Regions from separate parts of the Streptomyces sp. NPDC003393 genome, predicted to be linked through region 4. Evidence: riboswitches for the same ligand, from Rfam matches in the RefSeq annotation. Region 4 holds a riboswitch; each other region holds the start of a gene.
The links. A riboswitch is a leader RNA that binds a small molecule or an ion and turns the genes downstream of it on or off. The one in region 4 is predicted to bind cyclic di-AMP.

Region 1: it holds a riboswitch for cyclic di-AMP, as region 4 does, so the genes downstream of both, ACWDUZ_RS19495 (M23 family metallopeptidase) here and ACWDUZ_RS20830 (M23 family metallopeptidase) in region 4, are expected to answer to the same signal.
Region 2: it holds a riboswitch for cyclic di-AMP, as region 4 does, so the genes downstream of both, ACWDUZ_RS13335 (transglycosylase SLT domain-containing protein) here and ACWDUZ_RS20830 (M23 family metallopeptidase) in region 4, are expected to answer to the same signal.
Region 3: it holds a riboswitch for cyclic di-AMP, as region 4 does, so the genes downstream of both, ACWDUZ_RS06285 (transglycosylase family protein) here and ACWDUZ_RS20830 (M23 family metallopeptidase) in region 4, are expected to answer to the same signal.

Annotation. Positions count from the first base shown of each region.
Region 1 is NZ_JBSFRB010000018.1:114,735-120,559, reverse strand. It holds gene ACWDUZ_RS19510 (GNAT family N-acetyltransferase) at 1-107, opposite strand, end outside; gene ACWDUZ_RS19505 (HPr family phosphocarrier protein) at 296-577, shown strand; gene ACWDUZ_RS19500 (GntR family transcriptional regulator) at 788-1,447, opposite strand; gene ACWDUZ_RS19495 (M23 family metallopeptidase) at 1,646-2,425, opposite strand; cyclic di-AMP (ydaO/yuaA leader) riboswitch at 2,438-2,598, opposite strand; gene ACWDUZ_RS19490 (M16 family metallopeptidase) at 2,822-4,210, opposite strand; gene ACWDUZ_RS19485 (M16 family metallopeptidase) at 4,207-5,586, opposite strand.
Region 2 is NZ_JBSFRB010000010.1:106,931-112,755, forward strand. It holds gene ACWDUZ_RS13320 (carboxylate--amine ligase) at 1-995, shown strand, start outside; gene ACWDUZ_RS13325 (FAD-dependent oxidoreductase) at 1,223-2,425, shown strand; gene ACWDUZ_RS13330 (HAD family hydrolase) at 2,541-3,416, shown strand; gene ACWDUZ_RS13335 (transglycosylase SLT domain-containing protein) at 3,403-3,891, opposite strand; cyclic di-AMP (ydaO/yuaA leader) riboswitch at 3,895-4,071, opposite strand; gene ACWDUZ_RS13340 (polyprenyl synthetase family protein) at 4,664-5,674, shown strand.
Region 3 is NZ_JBSFRB010000004.1:200,686-206,510, forward strand. It holds gene ACWDUZ_RS06275 (cytochrome P450 family protein) at 1-422, shown strand, start outside; gene ACWDUZ_RS06280 (transglycosylase family protein) at 582-1,703, shown strand; cyclic di-AMP (ydaO/yuaA leader) riboswitch at 1,886-2,051, shown strand; gene ACWDUZ_RS06285 (transglycosylase family protein) at 2,056-2,748, shown strand; gene eno (phosphopyruvate hydratase) at 3,045-4,331, shown strand; gene ACWDUZ_RS06295 (FtsB family cell division protein) at 4,453-4,938, shown strand; gene ACWDUZ_RS06300 (DUF501 domain-containing protein) at 4,965-5,513, shown strand; gene ACWDUZ_RS06305 (Ppx/GppA phosphatase family protein) at 5,510-5,825, shown strand, end outside.
Region 4 is NZ_JBSFRB010000020.1:111,435-117,259, reverse strand. It holds gene ACWDUZ_RS20840 (PrsW family intramembrane metalloprotease) at 1-568, shown strand, start outside; gene ACWDUZ_RS20835 (aldo/keto reductase) at 607-1,551, opposite strand; gene ACWDUZ_RS20830 (M23 family metallopeptidase) at 1,646-2,698, opposite strand; cyclic di-AMP (ydaO/yuaA leader) riboswitch at 2,710-2,867, opposite strand; tRNA gene ACWDUZ_RS20825 (tRNA-Met) at 3,209-3,282, opposite strand; gene ACWDUZ_RS20820 (dihydrofolate reductase family protein) at 3,404-4,582, opposite strand; gene ACWDUZ_RS20815 (ArsR/SmtB family transcription factor) at 4,678-5,061, opposite strand; gene arsM (arsenite methyltransferase) at 5,166-5,825, shown strand, end outside.

The sequences.
Region 1 (5,825 bases), on a different contig from region 4:
GCGTCCTGGGCGGTGATGGGGCGGATCCGGGCTGTGCCGCCGTCGCGCAGCACCACGTCGGCCTCCCAGTGGGCGGGATACTCATGCCGGTCCGACGAGGTCTGCATGGGGCCCAGAGTACGGCTAGCGTCCGACAACGGCGCGAGGCAGTCTGTGGAGGAACCGCGCGAGGAAACGGGTCGGATCGAGGCCGCGGTCCGACGCGTGCGGGGACGGGACACCGTGCCGCTCCGGGCACGCCTCACGTGTGGGAAACTGGTCTAGACAACCCTGATATCCCGAAGGGCAGCATCACATGGCTGAACGCCGCGTCAACGTCGGCTGGGCCGAGGGCCTCCACGCCCGCCCCGCTTCCATCTTCGTCCGGGCCGCCACGGCCGCAGGTGTCCCCGTGACGATCGCCAAGGCCGACGGCACCCCCGTCAACGCGGCCTCCATGCTGGCCGTCCTCGGCCTCGGCGCCCAGGGCGGCGAGGAGGTCGTCCTGGCCTCCGACGCCGAGGGCGCGGACGCCGCCCTGGACCGGCTGGCCAAGCTGGTCTCCGAGGGACTCGAGGAGCTTCCCGAGACGGTCTGACGGCCCGATCGAGCGCTGACGTCCCGTCCGGGACGCTGAAACCGCATCACCCGGTCCGGGGTGGCGCGGTTTCGCCCTTTCCCACTCATCTCGAAAGACCGATCCCGCAACACACCGAGCGAAATTCCGGCAGACCGGAATGCCACTCACGGAAAAGGGCAAGGAAAAATACCCCCTGCTGAACAGCCCTTCTTGTATACGGCCGCCGCGTTAATTCCGTGCACCCGACGTGTTTACGGGACGTTGCGAAGTCCTCACGCGATGGGCGGCGCTCGCGCGCTCGGCGTGCACGGCGGTCAGTGCCCGCGCGCGCTCGCCGTCGCCGCGCGCCACCGCGTCGGCGATGGCGCCGTGCTCGGCCCAGGACTTCACGGGGTCGGCCGGGACCGGCACCGAGTACATCCAGGCGATCTTGTGCCGCAACTGGGTCAGCATGGTGGTGAGCGCCGGGCTGCCGCAGGCCTGGGTGAGCGTCTCGTGGAACCAGCTCCCCAGGGACCGCAGTTCCTCGCCGCCGCCGCTCCCCGCCCGCTCCTGCCCCAGCCTGACCAGCCCCCGCAGCACCTTCAGGTGGGCCTCCGTGCGCCGCTGGGCGGCCCGGAACGCGGCCAGCGGTTCCAGCAGGAGCCGCATCTCCAGCAGGTCGGCCGCCTCCTGCTCGGTCGGCTCCGCCACGCACGCCCCGGCGTGCCGCCGGGTCACCACGAAGCCCTCGGCCTCCAAGGTGCGCAGGGCTTCGCGCACGGGGACCCGCGAGACGCCGTAGCGGCGGGCGAGGACCTCCTCGGTGAGCCGGCTGCCGCGCTCATGGACTCCGGCGACGATGTCGTCCCGGATCGCCGTGCACACCGAGTGCGCCGGAATACGCATGACCGACCTCCGCCTGAATCCCGCCGGAATCCCCGTCTGTGCGCCGCACCGGACGCCCGTTGCGACTGTATTCCAGTGAACGGCAATTTCCGACGGCAGGCCGGAATCCAGCCACATTTTTTGGACAGCGATCCACCTGGAACGCCGAAAGCCCCGGCCTCACCGGCCGGGGCTTTCGGACAGGACCACGTGGGTCGCTCAGACGTTCACACCGTGCCGGCGGAGGTAGAGAATCGGGTTGATGTCGGAGCCGTACTCCGGAGTGGTGCGTGCCTCGAAGTGGAGATGCGGTCCGGTGACGTTGCCGGTCGCGCCGGACAGGCCTATCTGCTGGCCCGGGACGACCTGCTGGCCCACCGAGACGCCGATGGAGGACAGATGGCCGTACTGGGTGTACAGGCCGTCGGCCATCCTGATCACGACCTGGTTGCCGTAGGCCCCGCCCCAGCCGGCCTGGACGACGGTCCCGCGGCCGACGGCGTGCACGGAGGTGCCGCTCGCGGCATGGAAGTCGACGCCGGTGTGGGAACCGGACGACCACAGGGAGCCGCCGGTCCTGTAACCGGTGGAGACGTACGAGCCGGCGATCGGCGACACGAAGGCGTTGAGGCGCCTGCGCTCGGCCTCGCGGGCGGCGCGCTCCTTGGCCTCGCGCTCCTTCTTCGCCAGCTCGGCCGCCTTCTTGCGCGCGGCCTCGGCCTTCTTGCGCGCGGCCTCCTCGGCCTTCTTGTGCTCGGCGGCCTTCCGCTGGGCGGTGGCCTGGGCATCGATCTTCGCCGCGACGCTGTCACCGATGGTGACGACCGGGGTCAGGCCGGTCTCCTCGGGGGCGGGACCCTCGGCGGCCAGGGCCGGTGTGGCGGCGAGAGTGCCGAGGACTCCGGTGGTGGTGAGTGCCGCGGCACCCACCGCGCAAGCGGTGGTGCGGTGCATGCGGCTGGGGCGGCGATGCTTCCCGGTGGCGCGCGTGAACGCCATGCAGACGCTGGTCCTTTCCTTCCCTCTCGCCTACCGGGTTAGCTGACGGGTTCGGAGCAGGAAGGTCTCCTACGGACCCCTCGCTGCGCGCGGGTGTCCGATTCACCCCAGGGACTGGGTGGGTCCCCGGCTCCCCTGGCTCGCGCCGTACGGGGACTCGGCGATGGCTGTCCGGTGCCGCGGGTGCGGCGCACTGCCCGACGAACAGCCGGACCGACGCTAGAGGGGAGCTTGGTCACTTCCCAAACCGATTCGGACTTTTGTAGCGCATGCCACAGGGCAGACAGGCAACCTCTACCCCAATTCGGACATCGCAGGGCCCCGGTGACGCTTCGGTCACCAGGGCCCCACGCGCGCGTGCCTCGCGCCCGTGCCGGACGGAGTCGCCGCGGATCGCTACTCGGCCGTGACGACGCTCACCTGCCCGATGCCCAGAGCCTCCACGGGCTCCTTGATCTGCGCCGCGTCACCGACCAGGATCGTCACCAGCCGGTCCACCGGGAAGGCGCGGACGACCGCCGCGGTGGCCTCCACCGTGCCGGTGGCGACGAGCTGCTGATAGAGCGTCGCCTGGTAGTCGTCGGGCAGGTGCTGCTCGACCTGGTCGGCCAGCGTGCTCGCCACGGCGGCGGCCGTCTCGTACTTGAGCGGCGCCACACCGACGAGGTTCTGCACGGCGACGTCCCGCTCGGCGTCCGTGAGGCCCTCGGCGGCGAGCTTGCGCAGCACCGTGAAGAGGTCGTCCAGGGCCGGAGCGGTGTTCGGCGTGTCGACCGAGCCGCTGATCGCGAGCATCGCGGCGCCCGAGCCGTCGGGCGCCGAGCGCAGCACCTGACCGAAGGACCGCACACCGTAGGTGTAGCCCTTCTCCTCGCGCAGGACGCGGTCCAGACGGGAGGTGAGGGTCCCGCCGAGGCAGTAGGTGCCGAGCACCTGGGACGGCCACACACGGTCGTGCCGGTCGGGTCCGATGCGACCGATGAGCAGCTGCGTCTGGACCGCTCCGGGACGGTCCACGATGACCACCCGGCCGGTGTCGTCGGCGTGCACCGCCGGCACGGGCCGCGGCTTGGCCGGCGAGCCGGTCCAGGCGCCCAGGGTCTGGCCGAGCAGCTCGTCGAGGTCGATGCCGGTGAGGTCGCCGACGACCACGGCGGTGGCCGTGGAGGGGCGGACGTGCCGGTCGTAGAAGGCGCGCACGGCCGCCGCGTCGATGCCGCGGACGGTCTCCTCGGTGCCCTGGCGCGGGCGCGACATGCGCGCGGTGGCCGGGAACAGCTCCTTGGAGAGCTCCATGGCGGCGCGACGGGAGGGGTTGGCCAGCTCGTGCGGGATCTCGTCGAGCCGGTTGCGCACCAGCCGCTCGACCTCGGAGTCGGCGAACGCCGGCGCCCTGAGGGCGTCGGCCAGCAGGCCGAGGCCCTTGGCCAGACGGGAGGCGGGGACCTCCAGGCTCAGTCGTACGCCGGGGTGGTCGGCGTGCGTGTCGAGGGTGGCGCCGGCGCGCTCCAGTTCGGCGGCGAACTCCTCCGCGGAGTGCTTGTCGGTGCCCTCGGAGAAGGCCCGCGCCATGATCGTGGCGACGCCGTCCAGGCCGGCCGGCTCGGCGTCCAGGGGGGCGTCCAGCAGCACCTCGACGGCGACGACCTGCTGGCCGGGGCGGTGACAGCGCAGGACGGTCATGCCGTTGTCGAGCGTGTCGCGCTCGGGCGCCGGGAACGCCCACGGCTTGGCCTCGCCCGCCTTGGGCTGGGGGTGGAAGTCCATGGTGGCGAGCTCGGTCACTTCGCCGCCTCCTCGGTGTCGTCGGTGGCCGCGGCGTCCGCGTCCTGGGTGTCGCCGGCTTCGGGCGTGTCGGCGGTGGTCGGCTCGTAGACGAGCACCGCGCGGTTGTCGGGGCGCAGGCGTGCCTTGGCGACCTCCTGGACCTCCTCGGGTGTCACCTCCAGGACGCGCTTGACGGCGGTCAGGGCGAGCTGCGGGTCACCGAAGAGGACCGCGTACCGGCACAGCTCGTCCGCGCGGCCCGCGACCGTGCCGAGCCGGTCCAGCCACTCGCGCTCCAGCTGGGCCTGGGCACGCTCCATCTCCTCGGCCGTGGGACCCTCCTCGGCGAACCGGGCGAGTTCCTCGTCGATGGCGGCCTCGATGACCGGGACCTCGACGTCACCGGAGGTCTTCACGTCCAGCCAGCCCAGGGAGGGCGCCCCGGCCAGCCGCAGCAGCCCGAACCCGGCCGCGACGGCGGTGCGGTCGCGGCGCACCAGGCGGTTGTAGAGGCGGGAGGACTCGCCGCCGCCCAGGATGGTCAGCGCGAGATCGGCCGCGTCGCTCGCGCGCGTGCCGTCGTGCGGGAGCCGGTAGGCGGCCATCAGGGCACGCGCCGGGACCTCCTCCTCGACCACCTCGCGCAGCTGCTCGCCGATGATCTCGGGCAGCGAGCCGTCGCGGGGCTCGGGCTTGCCGTCGTGGGACGGGATGGAACCGAAGTACTTCTCGATCCAGGCCAGCGTCTGCTGCGGGTCGATGTCGCCGACGACCGAGAGCACGGCGTTGTTGGGGGCGTAGTACGTACGGAAGAACGCGCGGGCGTCCTCTAGGGTGGCCGCGTCCAGGTCGGCCATGGAGCCGATGGGCGTGTGGTGGTACGGGTGGCCCTCCGGGTAGGTGAGCGCGGTCAGCCTCTCGAAGGCGGTGCCGTAGGGCACGTTGTCGTAGCGCTGGCGGCGTTCGTTCTTGACGACGTCCCGCTGGTTCTCCATCGACTCGTCGTCCAGGGCGGCGAGCAGGGAGCCCATGCGGTCGGCCTCCAGCCAGAGGGCGAGCTCCAGCTGGTGGGTGGGCATGGTCTCGAAGTAGTTGGTGCGCTCGAAGCTGGTGGTGCCGTTGAGCGAGCCGCCGGCACCCTGCACCAGTTCGAAGTGGCCGTTCCCCTTCACCTGGGCGGAGCCCTGGAACATCAGGTGCTCGAAGAGGTGAGCCAGTCCGGTGCGTCCCTTGACCTCGTGGCGGGAGCCGACGTCGTACCAGAGGCACACCGCCGCGACGGGGGTCAGGTGGTCCTCGGAGAGCACCACGCGCAGACCGTTGGCCAGGCGGTGCTCGGTCGCTGTCAGGCCCCCGGAGCCTGCCTCGGCTGTGGCCGTGTGACCCATGGGCATGTGCGTCCCTTCGATCGCGGTGGCGGTCCGCGAACCGCCCTTGTCCTGCCGGTCCTGCCACTGTATGCAAGTGCACGGACCCCTGGCGAAGTTCCCGGATCCCGTACGCCGAGAGCGAGAACGGAAGAAGGCGAATACCTGGTCGACACGGCGTCCGGACGGGGCCTCCGGCGGCGTCGTGGGAGCGGGTGCGGCGAGGGCCGCGGCCGGCTCGGCGCAGGCCGGCGCGGCGCTGCGGG
Region 2 (5,825 bases), on a different contig from region 4:
GCCGGATCGGGCGGCCCGCCGTCCTGGTCCCCACCGACGAGGAGGCGGCCGTCCTGATCGCGGAGCACCAGGACGAGCTCAAGGGCCACTTCCTCTTCCCGCGCGTCGCCCCGGGGCTGCCGCGCCGCCTGGCCAGCAAGCAGGGCCTGCACGAACTGTGCGTCGAGCACGGCATCCCGAGCCCCGCGGCCGCCTTCCCGCAGTCGTACGACGACATCGCCGCGTTCGCCGAGACGGCCCGCTTCCCGGTGGTGGCCAAGAACCGCGAGGCGTTCGTGCGCCGCAGCCGGCCGGCCGTGAACGGCACCACGCGGATCGCCACCCGGGAGGGACTGCTCGCGCTCGCCCGCGACTGGGGCGGGCGGCCGGGGGTGGTTCTCCAGGAGTACCTGCCCCGGGAGGAGGCCGAGGACTGGATCGTGCACGCCTACTTCGACCAGGACTCCACGCCGCTCGCGATGTTCACCGGCGTGAAGGTCCGCTCCTGGCCGCCGCACGCGGGGATGACGGCCAACGCCTACGTGGTCGACAACCCGGAACTCGCCGACCTCGCCGCGCGTTTCGTCAAACAGATCGGCTTCACCGGAATCATCGACCTCGACCTGCGCTTCGACCGGCGCGACGGACAGTACAAGCTGCTCGACTTCAACCCGCGCGTGGGCGCCCAGTTCCGGCTCTTCGAGAACGAGCCGGGGGTGGACGTCGTACGCGCCATGCACCTGGACCTGACCGGGCGACCCGTTCCCGAGGGCGAACAGCGGGCCGGCCGCCGCTACCTCGTGGAGAACATCGACCTGCCCGCCCTGATCGCCTACCGGCGCAGCGGATACACCACACCGCACGCTCCGGCGAAGGCGAGCGGGACCGAGCTGGCCTGGCTGGCGGGTGACGACCCGCTGCCGTTCTTCACGATGCTCGCCCGCTTCGTACGGCCCGGCGCGAAGCACCTGTACCAGCTGTGGCGTACCAACCGCCGCGGCGGCGCGGCCGGTTAGACACCGGTCACGGGCAACCGCCCGCACTCCCGTGCCCCGTCCGCCGCGACCGGCACGCACGTGCGCCCTCACACTCCCGCAGCCCCCGCAACCCCGCATCCACCCGTCGAACCGGTGGCACCGCCGGCCGTGTCCGGCGGCCGTCTCGGCGGTCGTCCCCGCGGTCGGCCACGGCCACCGCGACGGCCCGTGAAGTGACGCATCAGCACGTCCTGGGGAGGGACTTCGTGAACCATCCGGCAGCAGTCATCGGTGCCGGGCCGTACGGCCTGTCCACCGCCGCCCATCTGCGCGCACGCGGCATCCCGGTCCGCGTCTTCGGCGAGCCCATGGTCGCCTGGCGGGACCACATGCCCGCCGGAATGCTCCTCAAGTCGACCCCGGCCGCCTCCGGCATCGACTGCCCGCAACACGGCCACACCCTGGCCGACTACTGCGACGCGGCCGGCATCGAACGGCTGGTCACGGACGAGGACATCGTCCCGGTGGAGACCTTCGTCGCCTACGGCGAGTGGTTCCAGCGCAGGCTGGTGCCCGAACTGGAGCGGACCCGGGTCGTGTCGGTCGACCGGCGGCCGGGTGACGGCTTCGAGCTGAAGCTGGACTCCGGGGAGCAGTTCACCGCCCGTGCGGTCGTGGTGGCGACCGGCCTGTCGGGCCTCGCCCATCTGCCGGCGGAACTGGCCGCCGCGGCACCGGACGGCCCCACGCCCACCGCGGCGGTCTCCCACAGCTGCCAGCATCACGACCTGACCCGGTTCGCCGGCAAGGAGCTGATCGTCGTCGGTGCCGGCCAGTCGGCGTTGGAGACTGCCGCGCTCGCGTCGGAGGCCGGCGCACGGGTGCGGGTGGTGGCGCGCGGCCGTGGCAAGGTCGCCTTCGGCGCCCCGCCCTGGGACCAGCCCAGGCTGCGCCCCGAGTCCCCCTTCGGCCGCGCCTGGTCGCTGTGGGCGCTCAGCCACTACCCCCACCCCTACCGCCGCCTCCCCGCCCGGCTCCGCCACCATCTGGCCCGGCGGGTGCTCGGCCCGCTCGGCGCCTGGTGGCTGCGCGACCGCTTCGAGGGAACGGTGCCGGTCGTCGAGGTGGCCCGGATCCTCCGCGCCGAGGCCCGCGACGACCACGCGGCGCTGACCGTGCGCACCCTGGGCAGCAGCACCCGGGAACTGACCGCCGACCACATCGTGGCGGCGACCGGTTACCGCGTCGACCTGGCCGCGCTGGGCTTCCTCGGCCACGAGCTGCGCACGGAAGTCGCGGTGAGCCGGGGTGCCCCGAAGCTCGGGGCGGGCTACGTCTCCTCGGTCCCGGGCCTGTACTTCACGGGCCTGCCGGCGGCGGCGTCGTACGGCCCGGTGATGCGCTTCGTGTGCGGCACGGAGTTCGCCTCGCCACGGCTGGCCCGTCATCTGGCGACGGCCCACGGCTGAGCATTCGCGGACGGCGGAGGCGAGTTGGAGGGGGGTGACCCGGTGCAGCGAGGGCCGAACGGGGTCGTCCGGTTCCGGTGGGGCCGGGGGTGCGGCGGATCCGTATTCTCTGATCATGCCCGCTCCCCTTGCACCTGCCCTCATCGCCACCGACCTGGACGGAACGCTGCTGCGCGGCGACGACTCCGTGTCCGAACGGACCGTGGCCGCGCTCGCGCGGGCCGAGGCGGCCGGTGCCCGGCACCTCGTCGTGACCGGCCGGCCGGCGCCGAGGGTCCGGGCGCTGCTGAAGGCGCTGGGCTCCACGGGCCTCGCGGTGTGCGGGCAGGGGGCGCAGCTCTACGACGCCGGGACCGACCGTCTGCTGTGGTCGGTCACGCTGGACACGGAGACGGCGGAGACCGCGCTCGGCAAGATCGAGGCCGAGGTGGGAGAGGTGTACGCCGCCGTCGACCAGGACGGGGCGGACGGGCTCACGCTCATCGAGCCGGGATACCGGATGCCGCATCCGACCCTGCCGGCGTGGCGGGTCGAGCGGCGCGAGGAGCTGTGGCAGGCGCCGATCAGCAAGGTGCTGCTGCGCCATCCAGTGCTGTCCGACGACGAGTTGGCCGAGGTGGCCCGTGGCGCGGTCGGCTCGCTCGCCACGGTCACCATGTCGGGGCCCGGGACCGTCGAACTCCAGCCCTGCGGCATCACCAAGGCGACCGGACTGGCGCTGGCCGCCGAGCGTCTGGGGCTCGGCCGGCACAGCGCCCTGGCCTTCGGTGACATGCCGAACGACATCCCCATGTTCCAGTGGGCCGCCCGGGGCGTGGCCATGGCCAACGCCCATCCCGAGCTGAAGGCGGTGGCCGACGAGGTCACCTCGTCGAACGAGGACGACGGCATCGCCGTCGTCCTCGAGCGGTTGTTCCCCCAGGGCCTGTCCGACGATTCCGATCGGACAGGCCCTGGCGAACGGGTGGGGCGACCGATCAGTACGCGCTGAAGACGTTGTCGATCGAGCCGTACCGGTCGGCCGCGTAGTTGCAGGCGGCCGTGATGTTCGCGACCGGGTCGTAGATGTCGAACGAGGTGCCGTCCACGTGGTACGCGTTGAAGGTCGGCTGGATGACCTGCAGCAGGCCCTTGGAGGGAATGCCCTTGGCGGCGTTGGAGTCCCACAGGTTGATGGCCCGCGGGTTGCCGGACGACTCGCGCATCACATTGCGGTAGATGCCGTGGTAGCTGCCCGGAATGCCCTTTTTGTGCATGATTGCGAGGGACTCGCGGATCCAGCCGTCGAGGTTGTTCGAATGGGCCACCGTGCTCACGGCCGCGGTGGTGCTCTTGGCCGGAGTGGCGGCGGAGGCGCTGGTCGCGCCGATGAGCGGCAGAGCGAGGACGGCCGCACCCGCGCCGCCGGCGACGAGGGTGCGAACGAGACGGGTGGTGCGGGTGCGGCGCTGGACCTGAGCGGACATGCGGATTCCTCTCCTACGCCTGCGAGGTGAGCTGTCGGGTTCGGGCGGGGAGGTGCCCGGCCGCGTCCCGTGGGACGTGGCTTCACCCCGAGCCGTTCCGGCGCGACGTACAACGCTCCGGCCCGGCGACTTACCTGGGTCCCCCGCTCCTGCCATGAGTGGTTCAGTCGATGGGCATCGGGCGGCGGCAGGATTCGGCGTCCGCTCGATGGACCGGGAACGTATGCGACAGCACATGTCCGGAACAAGTGCTCGGTTTGCGGATCGTCCTAGTTGACCTTGATCTGTGGCATATGGGGTGCTTGATCCTTTGCTATCGCCAAGGGTCAACTGGCATGCGGGGGAAGGGAAGGCGAGAAGACGGGCCGCACGGAGGGTCGAGGGCCCGGCGTGACCCAACTCACGGAATTATGGAGAGAGGAGCAATTACGGCCAAACGGGATTGAGATGACAATAGGGTTAAATCGGGCCATGGAGTGTTCGGGCATGATGGTCGTCACTTCGCGTGACGTCATGGCCTGTGCGTACGTGTACACCTGTGCGCATGTGTGCGAGTGAAGGCGGCCCGGGGTAGGGAGAGATGAGTCGCTAAATATATGCTCATGTGTGGTGATAAGCGGTCATATCGGGCGTGATCCGATAGTGCCTGGCCTGTAGCGGTGGGCGCCATCGGTGATCGAAACGTGACCGGATACGCTGACTTGAGTGATGGCAGCGACCTATCGACAAACCGTGTAAGCGCCAGCAGACACCAGCAGACAGGAGACCCCTCGTGACCGTCGTCGGGCCGTTCGGGCTGAGCGTGCGGGACCAGGCTCTCGAAGCCGATGTCCAGGCCGGATTGGCGGCTGTCGAGGAAGGGCTGATCGAGGCCACCAAGAGCGAGGTCCCCTTCATCACGGAGGCCGCGCAGCACCTGGTCAAGGCGGGCGGGAAGCGTTTCCGACCGCTGCTCGTGATGCTGGCGGCGCAGTTCGGTGACCCGTACGCGCCGGGGGTCGTGCCCGCGGCCGTGGTGGTGGAACTGACCCACCTGGCCACGCTCTACCACGACGACGTGATGGACGAGGCCGCCGTGCGGCGCGGGGTGGCCAGCGCGAACACCCGCTGGGGCAACTCCGTCGCCGTCCTCACCGGTGACTTCCTGTTCGCCCGGGCCTCCCAGATCCTCGCCGACCTCGGGCCCGAGGCGGTCCGCGTGCAGGCACTGGCGTTCGAGCGGCTGGTCACCGGGCAGATCCTGGAGACGGCGGGGCCGCAGGACGGACGGGATCCGGTCGACCACTACCTGGACGTGCTGGGCGGCAAGACGGGGTCGCTGGTGGCCGTCTCGTGCCGGTTCGGCGCGATGATGTCCGGCGCCGACGAGACCGTCGTGGACGTGCTGACGCAGTACGGCGAGCGGCTGGGTGTCGCGTTCCAGCTGGCCGACGACGTGCTGGACATCGCCTCCGACTCGCACGAGTCGGGCAAGACCCCGGGGACGGACCTGCGGGAGGGCATTCCGACCCTGCCGGTGCTGAGGCTGCGCGAGCGCGCACAGCGGCTGGGCCTGTCCGAGGACCTCGCGCTGTGCGAGCTGCTGGACTCCGACCTCAGTGACGACGCACGGCACGCGGAGGCGCTCGCGGCGCTGCGGGTGCACCCGGCCCTGGAGCAGGCCCGTCGGGACACCGTGCGGTACGCGGAGGAGGCGCGCGCCGCGCTGGCGCCGCTGCGCGAGTGCGACGCGAAGGCCGCGCTGCTCGAGCTGTGCGACGCGGTGGTGCACCGCGCCGGCTGAGGCCGGTTCTTCCCGGAGCGTCCTGTCGGGGTCGCTTCTCCTCACGGACACGGGCGGCGTCTCCACCCGACCCCTACGGGACGGGTGGAGACGCCGCCGCTTCGTGTCATACCGCAGGCGTACGCGGAGTTGGCTCCGCGGTCTGACGCTT
Region 3 (5,825 bases), on a different contig from region 4:
GCGTCGAGGAACTGCTCCGCTACGACGGCCCGGTGGAGATGGCCACCTGGCGGTTCGCCACCCGGCCGCTCACCATCGGCGGACAGGACATCGCGGCGGGCGACCCGGTGCTCGTCGTGCTCGCCGCCGCCGACCGCGACCCGGAGCGGTTCGCCGACCCGGACACCTTGGACCTCGGCCGGCGCGACAACCAGCACCTGGGGTACGGGCACGGCATCCACTACTGCCTCGGCGCCCCGCTGGCGCGCCTGGAGGGCCAGACCGCCCTCGCCACGCTCCTCACCCGGCTTCCCGACCTCCGACTCGACGCCGAACCGGACGACTTGCGCCGGCGTGGCGGACTCATCATGCGGGGACTGCGGACGCTGCCCGTGCGCTTCACCCCGGCAGAGCGTGGCCTCCCACCGGCAGAACGGCGTTGACGGAAGCAAAGGTGACACACGTTCAACTGTGTGATCTTCACGTGATCTGCGCGGCATGAACTTGTGACGGAGGATCCTCAGCCGATACGTTCACGCATCAGCGTGGCGTACGAGCATCACCCGTCACGTCGGTATCTGTTGTCGCCGAAAGGTCCTTGCATGCTCTCCGGGAACGGCCGTCACCGTCGCCCCCGTCAGGCTCCGGCCCTCTTCGTCACCGCCGGAGTGACCGGCTCCGCCATCGCCATCCCGCTCCTCGGCGCCACCGGCGCGCACGCGGCCGACGGCACTACGTGGGACAAGGTGGCCCAGTGCGAGACGGGCGGCTCCTGGAGCGCCGACAACGGCAACGGCTACTACGGCGGTCTGCAGCTGACCCAGGACGACTGGGAGGAGTACGGCGGCCTCGACTTCGCCCCGAGCGCCGACCAGGCCAGCCGGTCCCAGCAGATAGCCGTGGCCGAGAAGATCCTCGCCGACCGGGGCCCCGGCGCCTGGCCCACCTGCGGCCTGCTCTCCGGGCTCACCAAGGACACCGGTGCCGCGAAGGTCGACACGGGTCTTGGCTACGACTCGTCCTCGAGGTCCGGTTCCTCCCGCTCCTCCGGTGCGTCCCACTCGTCGCATGCGTCGGGATCGTCGGAGTCGAGTGATGCATCCGGCACGTCCGGATCGTCCGATGTGAGTGACCCCGGGCTCGATGACTCGTCGCGGAACAACGGCAACTCCGGTTCGTCCTCGTCCGATTCGGACGCCGGCCTCGGTGCCGGATCCTCCTCTTCGGGCGATTCGTCCTCCGCATCCCCCGTGAATCCGTCCGACGCGCCCTCGCGGTCCGGCGAGCAGGGCGGCGCCCCCGAGTCCGGTGCGACTCCCGGGTCCGGCACGGAGGGTGTCGCGACGCCCGAAGCGTCGCCTTCGACCGCACCCGACCGGGACGACTCGGACAACTACCGGCAGAGTGTCGGATCTTCGGCTCTCGTCGACACCGGGGCCCTGGGCACCGGCCGGCACCGCGGCGGCAGCGCCGCCGAGGACCTGACGGAGAGCGCGGCCGGCGGCCGGCACGCCTCCCGGGGCGACGGCGGCGCGCACACCGCCTCCGCCGACTCCTACACCGTCCGCGCCGGCGACTCGCTCGCCTCCATCGCCGACTCCCTTGACGTCCACGGCGGGTGGCACGCCCTCTACGACGCCAACGAGGCGGCCATCGGCTCCGACCCGAACCGCATCGTCGCCGGTCAGAGCCTGGATGTCCCGGTCGAAAGCGCCCAGAACTAGCAGGAGTTCACGTCACACTTCGTACTGAATGTCCCATTCGGTGAAAGTGTGGGATGAGTCTCAGAAGCCGTGATCGTCTTTGAAATCCCGTCGATCTCGTGTCTACGGTCATGACCGCTCGCCACCGCGAGCCCCGGCTGCCGCCACGCCGAATCCTGCCGGCGGCCGCACGGGAACAGTCGTCGCGTCGAGCGCCGTAGGCAGGAGCGGGGGACCCAAGGTAAGTGCCGCAGCGGGCAGTTCGCCCGAGCGGCTTGGGGTGTAGCCGTGCCTCTTCGAGGGCACGGCCGGGCAACTCAACCGGCCCGAACCCGACAGCTCACCTCGCAGGCGTCGGTGAGGGGATCCATCCATGCTGTTTTCCGGCAAGGGCAAGCACCGTCGTTCCTCCAAGGCCACCCGCGCCATCGCACTCGCCGGTGTCGCCTCCGCCGCCGTCGCCGGCCCGCTGATGGCGGCCGGCAACGCTTCCGCCGCCACCGCCTCCGAGTGGGACGCGGTCGCCCGGTGCGAGTCCGGCGGCAACTGGTCCATCAACACCGGCAACGGCTTCTACGGCGGCCTGCAGTTCACGAACTCCACCTGGGCCGCGTTCGGCGGCACCGCCTACGCCCCGCGCGCCGACCTGGCCTCCAAGGCGCAGCAGATAGCCGTCGCCGAGAAGGTGCTGGCGGGTCAGGGCAAGGGCGCCTGGCCGGTGTGCGGCAAGGGCCTGTCGAGCACCCCCTACAGCGGTGCCACCGCCCCCGCCGGCAGCGCCGCCAAGAGCACCGCGCCCAAGAGCACCACCACCCGCTCCACCGAGCAGCAGGCGGCCGACCGCTCCGCCACGCGTCCGGCCCCGAAGAAGACCGTCACCACCCCGGCCGGCAAGAAGGTCGAGAAGGGTGACGGCGAGTACAAGGTGGTCTCCGGTGACACGCTCAGCTCCATCGCCGCCGAGCACCACGTCAAGGGCGGCTGGGAGAAGCTGTTCCAGCTGAACAAGGACATCGTCGAGGACGCGGACCTCATCTTCCCCGGCCAGCAGCTGCACCTGAAGTAGGCGGCGCGGGCCGCGGGTCCGCTCCCCTCCCGCGGGCTCCCCGTCCCGTGGGTCCCGTCCCCCCAGTCCCCCCGCCCCGGCGCGTGTTCCCCCGTACGCGCCGGGGCGGGGCCCTTTTCGCCGGCGGTTTCCCTCGACTTTCCGCAACTGCTCCCTCCTTTTGTTCCGGTGTGGAACAATGTGGCCGTCACCCTGTCCACGGGACGGTCGGTCGGACGGCCGGGGCCCGGGGACGGTTAGGCTCTAGTCGCAAGGCTCACAAGCCCCGCACTTTCAGCGTCACATCCACGAAGGAGATGCTCGTGCCGTCCATCGACGTCGTCGTAGCCCGGGAAATCCTGGACTCCCGAGGCAACCCCACGGTCGAGGTCGAGGTCGGCCTCGACGACGGCAGCACGGGTCGTGCCGCCGTTCCGTCCGGCGCCTCGACGGGTGCCTTCGAGGCCATCGAGCTGCGCGACGGGGACCCCAACCGCTACCAGGGCAAGGGCGTCGAGAAGGCCGTCCTCGCCGTCATCGAGCAGATCGGCCCGGAGCTCGTCGGCTACGACGCCACCGAGCAGCGTCTGATCGACCAGGCCATGTTCGACCTGGACGCCACCGACAACAAGGGCTCCCTCGGGGCCAACGCCATCCTCGGTGTCTCCCTCGCCGTCGCCCACGCCGCCTCCGAGGCGTCCGACCTCCCGCTCTTCCGCTACCTGGGCGGCCCGAACGCGCACCTGCTGCCGGTGCCGATGATGAACATCCTGAACGGCGGCTCGCACGCCGACTCCAACGTGGACATCCAGGAGTTCATGATCGCTCCGATCGGCGCGGAGTCCTTCTCCGAGGCGCTGCGCTGGGGCACCGAGGTCTACCACACGCTGAAGAAGGTCCTGAAGACCAAGGGCCTGTCCACCGGCCTCGGCGACGAGGGCGGCTTCGCCCCGAACCTCGGCTCCAACCGCGAGGCCCTCGACCTCATCCTCGAGGCGATCAAGGAGGCCGGGTACGCGCCCGGCGAGCAGATCGCCCTCGCGCTCGACGTCGCCGCCTCCGAGTTCTACAAGGACGGCAAGTACCTCTTCGAGGGCAAGGAGCGCTCCGCCGCCGAGATGACGGAGTACTACGAGGAGCTCGTCGCGGCCTACCCGCTCGTCTCCATCGAGGACCCGCTGTTCGAGGACGACTGGGCCGGGTGGAAGGTCATCACCGACAAGCTCGGCGACAAGGTCCAGCTGGTCGGCGACGACCTGTTCGTCACCAACCCCGAGCGTCTGGCCCGCGGCATCGAGGAGGGCACCGCCAACGCCCTGCTGGTGAAGGTGAACCAGATCGGCTCGCTGACCGAGACCCTGGACGCCGTCGAGCTGGCCCAGCGCAACGGCTTCAAGTGCATGATGTCCCACCGCTCCGGCGAGACCGAGGACGTCACCATCGCCGACCTGGCCGTCGCCACCAACTGCGGCCAGATCAAGACCGGCGCCCCGGCCCGCTCCGAGCGCGTCGCCAAGTACAACCAGCTGCTGCGCATCGAGGAGATCCTCGACGACGCCGCCGTGTACGCCGGCCGCAGCGCCTTCCCGCGCTTCAGGGCCTAGGCCGAGGTCTCCCGGGGCCGACCCGACCCGGGGTGAGGCTCAGCCAGTCGCCCGTACGTCTCCGTGCCCGGTCCCGTACCGTGTCCGGGGACGTACGCACGTGTGCAGGGGAGGCGGGACCATGGCCGTGAAGGACCGGAATGACCGGGACCGGTTCTCCACCACGACCAGGCTCAGGCTGCTCGGCGAGCAGACCGCGGCCCGCGTCTACCGCTCCCAGACCCGGCGTCAGGCCCGACGCTCCCGGCTCACCGGGCGGGCCGCGCTGCTGGCGCTCGTGGTCTGTTCGCTGGTGGTCGCCCTGGCCTACCCGATGCGGCAGTACGTCTCCCAGCGTGCCGACATCACCGACCTGAAGCGACAGAAACGGCAGGCCCAGGAGCGGGTCGAGCAGCTGCGCGACCTGAAGGCGCGCTGGCAGGACGACGCCTACGCCGAGCAGCAGATCCGGCACCGGCTGCACTATGTGCTGCCCGGGGAGACCGGGTACATCGTGGTCGACCCGGGAGCGGCCAGGCAGTCCCGCACCGAGCGGGAGACGGCTCGCCGCCCCTGGTACACCAACGTCTGGTACCAGGTCGACAGGTCCGACGCCGGCCACCAGTGAACCGACAGAGAGATTTCCCCACAGGCATGGAAACACCCCCGCCGCCCACCCCGCGCACCGAACCCACCGACGCGGACGTCGAGGCCTTCAAGCAGCAGCTCGGGCGGCCGCCGCGCGGGCTGCGCGCGATCGCCCACCGCTGTCCGTGCGGACAGCCGGACGTCGTGGAGACGGCCCCCCGGCTGCCCGACGGCACACCCTTCCCCACGCTGTACTACCTGACCTGCCCGCGGGCCGCGTCGGCGATCGGCACGCTGGAGGCCGACGGTGTGATGAAGGAGATGACCGAGCGGCTGGCGAGCGACCCGGAGCTGGCGGCGGCGTACCGGGCCGCGCACGAGGACTACATCCGGCGCCGGGACGAGATCGAGGAGCTGACGGGCTTTCCGAGTGCGGGCGGCATGCCCGACCGGGTCAAGTGCCTGCACGTCCTGGTCGCCCACTCGCTGGCGGCCGGGCCGGGTGTGAACCCCCTGGGCGACGAGGCGATCGCCATGCTGCCGGAGTGGTGGCGCAAGGGTCCGTGCGTGACGGTGCCGGGCGAGCCCGCCGCGAGTGAGGAGGACGCCAAGTGAGCCGGGTCGCCGCCATCGACTGCGGTACGAACTCCATCCGTCTGCTCGTCGCGGACGCGAACCCCGAGACGGGTGAACTCGTCGACCTGGAGCGGCGCATGACGATCGTGCGGCTCGGCCAGGGCGTCGACCGCACCGGCCGGCTAGCGCCGGAGGCGCTGGAGCGCACCTTCGCCGCCTGCCGCGAGTACGCCCAGGTCATCAAGGAGTACGACGCGGAACGGCTGCGTTTCGTGGCCACCTCCGCGTCCAGGGACGCCGAGAACCGGGACGAGTTCGTGCGCGGGGTGGTGGACATTCTCGGTGTCGAAC
Region 4 (5,825 bases):
GCGGGCCGTCCGCGAGGAACTGCCCGCGTACGCCGCCGCCGGGTGGCTCACCCCGGCCGAGCCGTTCGCCCTGGGCTCGATGCGGGCCCGCCGGATGGCCCGCGACTACGCCGGACACCACCTCGGCAAGCCGGCCGCCCGGACCGTCGCCCAGTACGAGGCGTACGCGACCTCGCTGGCCTTCCTGCGCCGCCGGGGCCGCCTCGGACGGGCCGGGGCCGACTTCGCCGTACGGGAGCGTGAGCTCCTCCACGAGATGTGGCGGCGGCGCGAGGTCGCCCAGCCCGCGCTCGACCACGCGGCCCGGATGACCGCCCCGCCGGTGCGGGTCGTCGCCCCGCCCTGGCCCGTGTACGGGGTGTACGGGCAGTCGCAGAGGTACGCGGCGCACCCGCAGCCGCCCTGGCCCGGCATGCCCGGCCCGGTGCTGCACGCGCCGGGCCTGCCGGGGGCCGGTGCGCCCGGGCCGGGGCACGGTACGGGTGCGCCCGGGCCGGGGTACGGCGTTGCCGGGCCGGTGGCGCCGCACCCCGCGGGCCCGTACAACCCCTACCGGACTCAGCCGTAGGGCTGCCGCACTCAGCCGCCGGGCTGCCGGGCCGGAGCTCAGGCCGACGCCCTGGTCAGCCGTGCGATCTCGTCGTCCGTCAGGCGCAGCTCCGCCACTCCCAGCAGCGCCGGGAGCTGCTCCACCGTCCGGGCCGAGGCGATCGGGGCCGCCACTGTCGGCTGGGCCGCGAGCCAGGCCAGGGCCACCGTGGCGACCTCGGTGTCATGGGCGCGGGCGACCTCGTCGAGGGCGGCGAGCACCTTCCGGCCGCGGTCGGTCTCCAGGTGCTTGGCGGCGCCCTGCGCCCGCGCGCTGTCCACCGTCGCGCCGGGCCGGTACTTGCCGGTCAGGAAGCCGGAGGCGAGCGCGTAGTACGGCACGGCGGCCAGGCCGTACCGCTCGGCGACGTCCCGCAGCGGGCCCTCGTAGGTGTCGCGCGAGACGAGGTTGTAGTGCGGTTGGAGCGCCACGTACCGGGCGAGGCCCTCGCGGTCGGAGAAGTCCAGGGAGGCCCGGAGGCGCTCGGCGGAGATGTTGGAGGCGGCGATGTGCCGCACCTTGCCCGCCCTCACCAGCTCGTCGAGCGCGCCGACGATCTCCTCGACCGGCACTTCGGGCTTGTCGAAGTGGGTGTAGTACAGGTCGATGTAGTCGGTGCCCAGGCGCGTGAGGGAGGCGTCGGCCGCCGCCTTGATGTTAGCGGCGGACAGACCCCGGAAGTCCGGGTGCTGACTGACCTTGGTCGCGATGACGACGTCGGAGCGGTTGCCGCGCTCCTTGATCCATCTGCCGATGATCGTCTCGGACTCGCCGCCCTCGTTGCCCTCCACCCATGCCGAGTAGGAGTCGGCGGTGTCGATGAAGTTGCCGCCTGCCGCCGTGCAGGCGTCCAGGACGGCGAAGGACCGCTGCTGGTCGGCGGTCCAGCCGAAAACGTTGCCGCCGAGGGCGAGCGGGAAGACCTCGAGGTCGGACGAGCCAAGCTTGCGATGGGAAGTCATGTACGGCGTCAACGACCAGGCCGGCGGGGCCCATTCCGCGCCCCGCCGGACCTGACCGCAAAAATCGCGTAAACGGGCTTCGACGCCCGGGGCCTCAGGGGTTGAGGCCCCTCTCCCGCAGCCACGCCATCGGGTCGATGCCGGTGGCCTGGCCGCCGGGGTGGACCTCCAGGTGCAGGTGGGGGCCCGTGACGTTGCCGGTGGCGCCCACGCGGCCGATGACGTCGCCCGTGGTCACCTTCTGCCCGACCGAGACACTGATCGACGACTGGTGGCAGAACCACAGTTCGGTGCCGTCGTCGAGGGTGAGGATCGTGCGGTAGCCGTAGGCCCCGGCCCAGCCGGCCTCGGTGATGGTGCCGCTGTGGATCGCCTTGATCAGGGTGCCGGTGGGTGCGGCGAAGTCCAGACCGGTGTGGTAGCCGGAGGACCACATGGAGCCGGCCTCACCGAAGGTGGAGGTGAGGGTGTACGAGGAGGTCGGCAGCGTGTACTGCTTGGCCAGCGCCGCCAGCCGCTCCGCCTCGGCCTTCTTCCTGGCCTCCTCCTCCGCCTTCTTCTTCGCGGCGGCGGCCTTGGCCTCGGCCTCCTTCTGCGCCTTGGCGGCCGCCTCCTGGGCCTTCTTGGCGGCGGCTTCCTCGGCGGCCCGCTGGGTTTTGGCCTCGACCTGGACCTGCTGCTGCTCGGCCTGGGCCATGATGCGGTTGCGCAGCGTCTCGCCCGCGTCCGAGGTGCCCTGTCCGGTCTCGGCGGAGCTCACGCCGACGTCGCTGAGCACGGTCGCGGAGCCCTGCGGGGCGTCGTGGTCGGTCTCGTGGAACAGCGCGCCGACGGCGGGCAGGGACTCCACGGAGGGCAGGTCGGGCATCGAGATGGAGACCGGGGGCTTGCCGGTGTTGGCGCTGGCCATGCCGCCCGCGCCGACGGCGGCTATGACACCCACGCCGAGCACGGTGGAGCTGCGGGCGAGCCCGCCGCCGCGCTGCTTGGCCACCCGGTGTCGGCCACGTACCGGGCGGAGGGAGTCCTCGGTGGGGTTCCACTCCTCCCAAGGGCCCTCGTCGGGGCGCCGAGCGCCGTATCCGAAGGTCTCGGTGCGCTGGCTCGGCAGGGACGGGGCTTCTGGTGCGGGCCGGTTGGACGCCACTCGGGCGTACTCCTTTCCTTCCGTCTCGCCTACCGGGTTAGCTGACGGGTTCGGAGCGGGAAGGTCTCCTACGCGCGTCAATCAGCCGTGCTGCCACGGTGGATGACGCGCGATTCACCCCACGTTGGTGGTTCCCCGGTTCCCTCGCGGGATTCGGCGCGTGCGCACGGAGCCGCCTCTTGTGACGGCTGGGACGACCGCGCTGCGTTATCGAACGTTAATAGACGCCGGGGCGCGATTCCAAGCCGTCCGGCTTGATCCTTAAACCTTTTTGGCCAGGACTTTTGGGCCAGGACACCGAAAAACGGGCGAGTCGCCTGCATCACAGCAGTCACAGAGGATTTGACGGTGTCTCAGATGTTATGCGGAGGGAGATCATCCAATTGCCGAGCGTGACCATCACCGGCGCGTCCCACGCGCGCATGCGCGAAGCGGATTCCCGGATCGGACCCGGGGTCGAAAACACTCAGGGCCGGAATCCACGTTCGGATTCCGGCCCTGAGCCTTCAGTAGCGGGGACAGGATTTGAACCTGCGACCTCTGGGTTATGAGCCCAGCGAGCTACCGAGCTGCTCCACCCCGCGTCGGCATGACACCAGTGTACGCCATCCGCGGGGCGGCCCGCGCACCCCTTTCTTCGACGCTCGGTCCGGCCTTTCTCCGACGCTCGGTCCGGCCCTCGCCGGCGCCCCTCCTCCGCCTCCGTCAGCGCCTCTCCTCCGCCCGGGCCAGGGCCTCGCCTTCCAGGTGCCGGTTGGGCTCCCGGGCCGGACCCTCGAACTCGGGCAGCACGACGACGTCCGCGCCCGCGCCCAGGAGCACCGCGGCCCCGTTGGCGGCCTCGACGAACGTGTCCGGTTCCCGCCAGGCCGTGACGACCCGCCGTACCCCCGCGTCCAGAATCAGCCGGGCGCACGGGCGCGGCCGGGAGGCACGTCGGGCGCACGGTTCCAGGCTGCTGTACACCGTGGCGGCCGGCAGCCGCGGATCGGCCGGATCGATCTTGGCCAGTGCCGCCTCCTCCGCGTGCACGACCGGGTCGCCGCCCTCCCGCGAGTGGCCCCGGGCGAGCTCGGTGCCGTCGGCGGCGACCACCACCGCGCCCACGCTGAAAGCGGTCCGCGAGGGCGGGCACTGGGCCGCCAGCTCGCAGGCGATCCTGAGCCAGTGCCGGTCCGCGGGGACGGCCTCGTCCCCGGTGCCGGGCGCGGTCGGCTCGTAACGCACGAGGACGACGTCGCCGATGGCCCGCGTCTCCACCCGTCGCAGCCGCCCGCCCTGATACGCGCCGGGACCGAACAACCGGGGCGCCCGGGGGTCGCCGACGAACAGCGGGGCCAGGACGAGCTGCACCTCGTCGGCGAGCTGCCGCTGGAGCAGCTGGGTGTGCACCGTCCCGCCGCCCTCGACCATCAGTCGGCGCACCCCGCGCACGTCGTGCAGATGCTCCAGCAGCAGCCGCCAGTCGAGCGCGTCCCCCAGAGCCACGATGTCGACGCCGTGGCCGGCCCGGGCGCCGACACCGGCCTCACGCAGCCGCTGGGCACCCTTGTCGGTCGTGTAGACGATCTTCTCCCCGCCCGTGTGCCAGAAGCGGGCCTCGGGGTCCAGCTCTCCGGAGGCGCTGACCGTGACCTTCAACGGGTACTCCGGCCGCCCGGCGGCGACTCGGGCGGCGCGCCGCTCGGGCGAGTTGACCAGCAGCCGCGGGTTGTCGGCCCGCAGAGTGCCGGCTCCGACCAGGATCGCGTCGACCGACGCCCGTACCTCGTCGACCCGGTCGAAGTCGGCGGGGCTGGACAGCAGAAGGCGATCGGGGCCGGTGTCGTCCAGGTAGCCGTCCAGGGAGACGGCGGCGGACAACAGCACGTACGGAAGGGGCATCGGCGCACTCTCTCTCGGGGGACCGGCAGTCTCACACGACCGACTCGGGCGGTCTTCGCGTCCCTCGGCCGCGACACGGCGGCCGAGGGACGCGGTCACGCCGTCGTCCGGGCGGCTTTCGGCGTCGTCAGGAACCCGGCGAGCTCGTCCAGGGCCCCGGGCAGCGCCCAGTAGTACACCCAGGTACCACGGCGCTCGCAGTCGATCAGGCCGGCCTGGCGCAGAAGCTTGAGGTGGTGGGAGATCGTCGGCTGGGACAGGTCGAAGGCCGGCGTCATCTCGCACACGCACACCTCACCGCCCTCCCGCGAGGCGATCATCGACAGCAGGCGCAGCCGCACCGGATCGCCCAGCGCCTTGAAGACCTTGGCCAGCTCCGCGGCGCGTTCGTCGTCCAGTGGCGCGGCGGCCAGGCCCGGGCAGCAGGCGCCGGCACCGGCGCCGCCCCGGCCGTTCACCTCGAGCTCTTGTTTCGGCATGCCCCTATATTGACGTTTCTCGATCCAGGGCGCAAGGTTGCATCAACGAACTTCAATACAGGCCGCCCGGGCACCGCCATGCCCCGTCATCCAGGAGTGAAGAGATGAGCGAGCAGTCCACCGATCTGCGCGAAACCGTCCGTCGGCGCTACGCCGCCGCAGCCGTGCAGGTCATCGAGGGCGGCGCCGCCTGCTGCGGCCCCGAGCCCGTCGAGGTCGACGAGAACTTCGGCTCCGCTCTCTACGCCGTCGGCGAACGCGACGCCCTCCCCGCCGAAGCGGTCGCCGCCTCCCTCGGCTGCGGCAACCCCACCGCCGTGGCGGAACTCCGCGAGGGCGAACGCGTCCTGGACCTCGGCTCCGGCGGCGGCATCGACGTCCTGCTCTCCGCCCGCCGCGTCGGCCCGACCGGCAAGGCGTACGGGCTGGACATGACCGAGGAGATGCTCGCCCTGGCCCTGGCGAACGCCGAGAAGGCGGGCGCCGCCAACGTGGAGTTCCTCAAGGGCACGATCGAGGCCATCCCACTGCCTGCGAACACCGTCGACGTGGTCATCTCCAACTGCGTGATCAACCTGTCCGTCGACAAGCCCGCCGTCTTCGCCGAGACCTTCCGCGTCCTCAGGCCCGGAGGCCGCATCGGCGTCTCGGACGTCGTCGCCGACGACTCGCTCACACCCGAACAGCGCGCGGAGCGCGGTGACTACGTCGGCTGCATCGCCGGCGCGCTGTCCTTCGCCGAATACCGCGCCGGCCTCGAAGCC